One region of the Pseudomonas rossensis genome, then DNA from elsewhere that is predicted to be linked to it. Evidence: predicted binding sites of a transcription regulator. Region 1 holds the regulator's gene; the other holds the start of a gene.
The links. Region 1 encodes FliA, which starts transcription of late flagellar genes. Its sites were predicted from a motif close to CTAAAGTTTNNNNNNNNNNNGCCGNTAA; they were not measured.
Positions count from the first base shown of each region.

Region 2: WLY71_RS19120 (methyl-accepting chemotaxis protein) is a predicted target of FliA. The motif match lies at 1,986-2,013, and genes of this name have one in related genera.

Region 1 covers NZ_JBBWCB010000022.1:46,140-50,073, reverse strand. The annotation lists gene WLY71_RS08880 (chemotaxis protein CheA) at 1-68, opposite strand, end outside; gene WLY71_RS08875 (protein phosphatase CheZ) at 106-894, opposite strand; gene WLY71_RS08870 (chemotaxis response regulator CheY) at 925-1,296, opposite strand; gene fliA (RNA polymerase sigma factor FliA) at 1,464-2,204, opposite strand; gene fleN (flagellar synthesis regulator FleN) at 2,201-3,031, opposite strand; gene flhF (flagellar biosynthesis GTPase FlhF) at 3,149-3,934, opposite strand, start outside.
Region 2 covers NZ_JBBWCB010000074.1:15,203-19,136, forward strand. The annotation lists gene pnuC (nicotinamide riboside transporter PnuC) at 1-78, opposite strand, end outside; gene WLY71_RS19120 (methyl-accepting chemotaxis protein) at 224-1,858, opposite strand; gene WLY71_RS19125 (undecaprenyl-diphosphate phosphatase) at 2,153-2,983, shown strand; gene WLY71_RS19130 (DUF1294 domain-containing protein) at 2,980-3,408, shown strand; gene WLY71_RS19135 (MmcQ/YjbR family DNA-binding protein) at 3,405-3,764, opposite strand; gene WLY71_RS19140 (LysR substrate-binding domain-containing protein) at 3,761-3,934, opposite strand, start outside.

The DNA.
Region 1 (3,934 bases):
TGCTCTAGAATCTCGCCGGCCTCAACCAGGAAATCCTGAAGGATCTCTTCATCGGCGCCGAAGCTCATTAAGGGGGTGCTCCTAAAGGTCTAAAAACCTAAAAACCTAAAATCCAAGACTGGATAGCAAATCGTCCACATCGTCCTGACCGGACACAACGTCTTCTCTTTTATCGGCATGAATCTGCGGACCTTCACCCTGAGAGAGATGTTTTTGCGGATCTTTTTCTGCCAGCATCGCTTCACGGTCATGTTCGATGCCCGCAAAGCGGTCCACCTGACTGGCCATAAGCACGAGCTTGAGCAGGTTGCTTTCAACTTCGGTGACCAATTGGGTCACACGCTTGATCACCTGACCGGTGAGGTCCTGGTAATCCTGAGCGAGCAGAATGTCGTTGAGGTTGCTCGACACAACGCGATTGTCTTCGCTGCTGCGTGTCAGGAAACCGTCGACTCGCCGAGCCAACTCGCGGAACTCTTCAGCCCCGACTTCGCGACGCATGAACCGTCCCCAGTCGGTGCTCAAGGCCTGGGCTTCGTTGCTCAGGCCGTTGACCAGCGGCGTGGCGTTTTCCACCAGGTCCATGGTGCGGTTGGCAGCAGCCTCGGTCAGCTTGACCACATAACCCAGACGCTCGGTGGCATCCGTGATCTGCGAGACTTCCTCGGCTTGCGGCATGTGCGGGTCAATCTGGAAATTGACGATCGCGCTATGCAGCTCGCGAGTGAGCTTGCCCACTTCCTGATACAGGCCACGGTCACGGGTCTGATTGAGCTCATGGATCAGTTGCACAGCGTCGCCGAACCTGCCTTTTTCAAGGCTTTCGACCAGTTCGACCGCGTGTTTTTTCAGAGTCGATTCGAAATCGCCCTGTGAAGACTCGTTATGCTCCATAGCTCCCCCGTGGCGCAGTGGCTTCGCACATCAACCGATGCGTTCGAAAATCTTCTCGATTTTTTCTTTTAACGCCTGGGCCGTGAAGGGCTTGACCACATAGCCGTTAACACCGGCCTGGGCTGCCTCGATGATCTGCTCGCGCTTGGCTTCAGCGGTCACCATCAGCACCGGCAGGTGCTTGAGCTTTTCATCGGCACGCACGTGGCGCAGCAGGTCGATACCGGTCATGCCAGGCATGTTCCAGTCTGTTACCAGAAAGTCGATGCTGCCGCTGTTGAGAACCGGAATGGCAGTAGTGCCATCGTCGGCCTCGACCGTGTTGGTGAACCCAAGGTCACGCAACAGGTTTTTAATGATCCGCCGCATCGTTGAGAAGTCATCAACGATGAGGATTTTCATGTTCTTGTCCAATTCGACCTCCAAGCAGTCTTAAACGCGCCCAGCACCTGGACGCGCCATTTCAATCAATCCGGCAAAGCACTCAATGACTGTCTGGAGCACAACAGATCGGGACCGGTACGGTTCAACACCCCACCCGCCGCGTTCGCAGTGTCCCCACACTGCCTTCAGCGCGCTCGCCACTCCCCCAAACGCCCCCGCAAACGGGCCGCGCACTGGCTGTGTAACTGGCTGACCCGAGATTCGCTGACCCCCAGGACCTCACCGATTTCCTTGAGATTCAACTCTTCGTCGTAGTACAGCGCCAACACCAGTCGCTCACGCTCCGGCAAATTGGCAATCGCGTCCGCCAGCGCCGCCTGGAAGCGTTCATCTTCCAGATCGCGTGACGGCTCGAGATGAGCACTGGCGCCATCCTCGTGCAGCCCTTCGTGTTCGCCGTCCTGCAACAGATCGTCGAAACTGAACAAGCGGCTGCCCAGGGTGTCGTTCAAAATCCCGTAATAATCGTCGAGACTCAATTGGAGTTCGGCCGCAACCTCGTGATCTTTAGCGTCACGGCCGGTTTTAGCTTCAATAGAGCGAATTGCGTCGCTGACCATCCGGGTATTGCGGTGGACCGAACGTGGCGCCCAGTCCCCCTTGCGTACTTCGTCGAGCATCGCGCCACGGATTCGTATGCCCGCGTACGTCTCGAAACTCGCGCCTTTGCTGGCGTCGTATTTGGTCGACACTTCAAGCAGGCCGATCATCCCGGCCTGGATCAGATCTTCAACCTGAACACTGGCTGGCAGACGCGCCAGCAAGTGGTAGGCAATGCGTTTAACCAGTGGCGCGTAACGCTCGATCAGCTCGTACTGCGCGTCACGTGCCGACTTCTTGTAGAGGTTGTAGCCACTGGCTGTCATAGCACAGGTCCTGCGGTTTGTTGCACGAGGCGCTCGACGAAAAACTCCAGGTGCCCACGCGGGTTCGCAGGCAGCGGCCAGGTATCGACCTTCTGTGCAATCGCCTTGAACGCCAGTGAACACTTGGACCGCGGGAAGGCTTCGTAAACGGCGCGCTGCTTCTGCACAGCCTTGCGCACACTTTCGTCGTAAGGCACCGCGCCGACGTATTGTAAGGCGACGTCGAGGAAGCGATCCGTGACCTTGGTCAACTTGGCGAACAGGTTGCGACCTTCTTGCGGGCTCTGGGCCATGTTGGCCAGGACGCGGAAGCGGTTCATGCCGTAATCGCGGTTCAGCAGTTTGATCAGTGCGTAGGCATCTGTGATCGAGGTCGGTTCGTCGCAGACCACCAGCAAGACTTCTTGCGCTGCGCGAACGAAACTGACTACCGAGTCACCAATGCCCGCAGCGGTGTCGATCACCAGCACGTCGAGGTTGTCGCCGATATCGCTGAACGCCTGGATCAGGCCGGCGTGTTGAGCCGGGCTCAAATGAACCATGCTCTGTGTGCCGGACGCGGCCGGGACGATGCGGATGCCGCCAGGGCCTTGCAACAGTACGTCGCGCAGCTCGCAGCGGCCTTCGATCACGTCGGCCAAAGTACGTTTGGGTGTCAGTCCCAGCAGGACGTCGACGTTCGCCAGCCCCAGATCGGCGTCCAGCAGCATGACGCGCCGGCCGAGCTCAGCTAGAGCCAGGGACAAGTTCACTGACACGTTAGTCTTCCCGACGCCACCTTTGCCGCCGGTCACCGCGATCACCTGTACGGGATGCATGCTGCCCATGAATTTTCTTTACCTTGTCTTACTTAGACGGAGGCCACATTACTGGCTGCGCGTTCACTAACTGAACAATGCATGGCAGACCATCGATGTAGGTACAAAAACTGTTCATTTAATACCTCAGCCGACCTGCTTGGTCGGGCTGTGGTAAATATCAGCGAACATGTCAGCCATGGCTTCTTCGCTGGGTTCTTCTTGCATTTGCACGCTGACGGCGCGACTGACTAACTGATGACGACGCGGCAGATGCAAATCATCCGGAATCCGCGGGCCATCGGTCAGGTAGGCCACCGGTAATTCATGACTGATGGCCAGGCTCAACACCTCGCCCAGACTTGCCGTTTCATCCAGTTTAGTCAGGATGCAGCCAGCGAGCCCACAACGCTTGTAACTGTGATAAGCGGCCGTTAGAACCTGTTTCTGGCTGGTGGTTGCCAAAACCAGATAATTTTTCGATTTGATGCCACGACCGGCCAGGCTTTCGAGCTGCATGCGCAGTGCCGGATCGCTGGCCTGAAGGCCCGCGGTATCGATCAGCACCACGCGTTTGCGCAGCAACGGCTCCAGCGCCTGTACCAGCGACTGACCCGGATCGACATGCGTCACCGACACATTGAGGATCCGGCCCAACGTCTTGAGTTGTTCCTGAGCACCAATGCGGTAGCTGTCCATGCTGACCAGCGCGATATTCTGCGCGCCGTACTTGAGCACGTAACGGGCCGCGAGTTTGGCCAGGGTGGTGGTCTTGCCCATGCCGGCAGGGCCGACCATGGCAATCACGCCGCCCTCTTCCAGAGGCTCGATTTCCGGTGTGGCGATCATCCGCGCCAGGTGTGCCAGCAACATGCGCCAGGCCTGACGAGGTTCTTCAATATCGGCAATCAGCGCCAGCAAATCCCGCGACAA
Region 2 (3,934 bases), on a different contig from region 1:
GCACCAAGGGTTCTGTTTGACCGTCAACCAGACGGCAATGACACCGAGGGCAGCGGCAAACAGTTCAAGCCCGGACATGGAGGTTCCTTGGGAGAAGTCGAAGAGGGGGCGGATTGTAACGGGAAGGAGCGAAGTTTGAAGATCAAAAGATCGCAGCCTGCGGCAGCTCCTACGCCGAACGCATTTCCTTGTAGGAGCTGCCGCAGGCTGCGATCTTTTCGGGTTACACCCGGAACTGCTTGAGCAGCCCGTTCAACTGCTCACTCAATTCCTTCAGATGAACGCTGGCCACGCTCGACTGTTCGGCCGCCAGCGCTGTGCTGTGGGACAAACCGGCCGCCTGGGTGACGTTCTGGTTGATGTCCTCGACTACATGCGCCTGTTGCAAGGTAGCGCTGGCGATGGAGGCGTTCAACCCGTTGAGGTTGCGCAGCGCCTGGGCAATGGCATTCAGGCTTGCACCGGCCAGGCCGGCCTGCTCGATGGTCAACTGCGATGCACGGCTGCTGTCGCCGATCACTTTGACCGCCGCTTCGGAGTGGCTTTGCAGGCGTTCGATCATCGACTGGATCTCGGCCGTGGACTTCTGGGTACGCTGGGCCAGCAGTCGCACTTCATCGGCCACCACTGCAAAACCGCGACCTTGCTCGCCAGCCCGGGCGGCTTCGATGGCCGCGTTGAGGGCCAACAGGTTAGTTTGTTCGGCGATGGAGCGGATCACTTCGAGGACGCTGCCGATCTGCGTGCTTTCGGCGGCCAGGGTACGAATCACTTCCACCGCCTGATCGATGGTGGACGACAGCTTGTCGATCTGTTGCAGGCTGCCATCGATGTTGACCTGACCTTGCTGCGCCTGAGACTCGGCATCGCGCATTTCGCTGGCGGCGTGCTCGGCGTTTTTCGCGACATCGTGCACGCCATACGTCACTTCATTGATTGCCGTAGCCACCAGTTCCATTTGCTGGGACTGTTGCTGACTGCGTTGCTGGGCCTGGGCGGCATCATTGCCCAGTTCGCTGGAAGACTGGCCCAAGGCACTGGCGGACACTTGCAGTTCCCTGATCACCAGTCGCAGCTTGGTGGTGAAGGCGTTGAAGTGGCGTGCCAGTTGCGTGACTTCATCCTGGCCATGAGTGTCAAGGCTGCGGGTGAGGTCGCTCTCGCCGCTGGCGATGTTGGCCATGGCGTTCACGGTTTCCTGCAGTGGACGCACGATGCTGCGGGCAATCAGGATCACCAGCAATGCCATGATCAGGGCAATCACTAGCCCCACGAACGAGGCCTTCCAGACCTGGCTATAAAACTCGGCCTGCATGTCATCGATATACACGCCCGAACCGATCACCCAGCCCCAGGGCTCGAAGAGTTTGATGTAGGAGGTTTTTTCTACCGGCGCGCTGGCGCCCGGTTTCGGCCAGCGATAATCGACCGTGCCGGCACCCTTGGCCTTGGCGACGGCGACCATTTCGTTAAACAGGGCAAAACCGTCCGGGTCGCGGATCGCCGAGAGGTTCTGGCCATCGAGTTTCGGATTGGCCGGGTGCATGATCATCACCGGCGTCAGGTCATTGATCCAGAAGTAGTCGTTCTGGTCATAACGCAGGCCGCGAACGGCGCTCAGTGCCTGCTTCTGCGCAGCATCGCGGGTGAGCGTGCCGGCGGTTTCGAGGTCGTGGTAATAGGTCAGAATGCCACTGGCGGTTTGCACCACATGCTGGGTTTTCTGAGCCTTGGCGTGGTACAGGTCATCGTGAATCTGCTTGAGCATCAAGACGCCCAACGTCATTAGCATCAGGACGGCCACGATCAAGATGAGCCACAAGCGTCGGCTGATCGACATACTGCGCAAGCTGTTCATAACGCTGTCACTCCGGATTCTTTTTCTTGTAATAAATGATCGCCAGCATCCAACCACACTTTGCCAATCGGTTATATCCGACCCAAGTCCAATAACGCGGCAGCGTTAATCAGACTTGTCTGATAGGATTTCGGCCCCGCACGGAAAAACCTGAATCCAAGTTGATTTTTCACGGAATTTTTATGGTTTCGTCTGGATCCTGTGCGCGCGGGACTTCAGCTAGGCTGATCGCAGTAAACGTTCGGAAAAAATATTAACGGGGCATGCCGTGGCGCATCGCTTCTTGGGGGATTGATGGATCTTTGGACTGCCTTTTCGGCATTGATTCTTGGGGTTGTAGAAGGGCTGACGGAGTTTTTGCCGATTTCCAGTACCGGCCACCAGATCATTGTGGCTGACCTGCTCGACTTCGGTGGCGAGCGGGCCATGGCCTTCAACATCATTATTCAGTTGGGCGCGATTCTGGCGGTGGTGTGGGAGTTTCGCCGCAAGATATTCGATGTGGTTATCGGTTTGCCGACGCAGCCAAACGCTCGACGCTTTACCGCGAACCTGCTGATCGCCTTCCTGCCGGCGGTAGTGTTGGGGGTGATTTTCGCTGATCTGATCCACGAGTATCTGTTCAACCCGATCACCGTGGCCACGGCGTTGGTCGTGGGCGGTATCGTCATGCTGTGGGCTGAGCAGCGTCAGCATGAAGTGCATGCCCACACCGTCGACGAAATCACCTGGAAAGACGCCCTGAAAGTTGGCTTCGCCCAGTGCCTGGCAATGATCCCAGGGACCTCGCGTTCCGGCTCGACGATCATTGGCGGTTTGCTGTTCGGCTTGTCGCGCAAGACCGCCACCGAGTTTTCTTTCTTCCTGGCGATGCCGACCATGGTCGGCGCGGCGGTGTACTCGGGCTACAAGTATCGCGACCTGTTCGTTCCGTCTGATTTTCCGGTGTTCGCGATCGGTTTCGTCACGGCGTTCATCTTCGCGATGATTGCCGTCAGAGCCTTGCTCGTGTTCATCGGCAGCCACAGCTATGCGGCGTTTGCCTGGTATCGCATCGCATTCGGCCTGGTCATCCTGGCCACCTGGCAGTTCGGCTGGGTTGACTGGGCCGCGGTCAAGCCATGAATGACGCCAGCGCGCGCAACAACCCCGGACGCAAACCCGCAGGAGAAATTCGCAATCTTCAGCTGAAATTGTTGGTGTTTGCGGTCCTGTGCGTGCTGCCGCTGTTCGGCTCGATGTCGTTGTGGCTGCGCGGGGTTTCCGTGATTCCGTTGGCGGCGTACGGGGTCGTCAGCCTGCTGGCGTTCTTGCTGTACTGGAGCGACAAGCGCAAGGCGCGCGCCGACAGTTGGCGCACACCGGAGAACGTGCTGCATGCGGTGGAACTCGCCGGAGGCTGGCCGGGCGCCTTGCTGGCGCAGCAGCTGTTTCGGCACAAGACGCGCAAGCTCTCGTTTCAGTTGGTGTTCTGGATCATCGTTCTGATGCATCAGGTGTTCTGGATCGACCAGCTGTTTCTCGGCGCCCATCTTTTCGCGCTGCTTTAAAGCAGCAGTCCGACCTGGGTGCGCTTGGGCAACTTGCTCACCACCAATTGATGGGAACGCTGCAACAAGCCTTGCAGCTCTTCAGGGCCCAACGGGTAGGGCGTTTCCATGATGATCCACTGAGCCCGCGCCAGATACGGCGCCGGGCGGATTCCCGGGCGGTCGCAATGACCGAGAAACAAATCCTTGTCGACCTTGAAGGCCAGGGATTCGCCCCGCAGATTCTGCAAGGCAAACATCTTGTTCCCTGCAATCGAAAACACCGGTACGCCACCCCACTTGTAGTCTTCCCGCGCACCCGGTAGCGCGAGACAGAATTGCGCGGCATCCTCTTCGCTCATGCGTCCAGCCTTCATATCAGTCGGTCCCCACAGTCATTGAATGACTCGATCAAATGGTCAAGCCAGGCGCGTACGGCCGGCATCACCCCGCGCCGATGAGGGTAGACCGCTTGCAGCCAGCCGCCAGGCAACGACCACTCGGGCAGCAACTGCACCAGCGAGCCGTTTTCCAGTTCCTGCTCGCA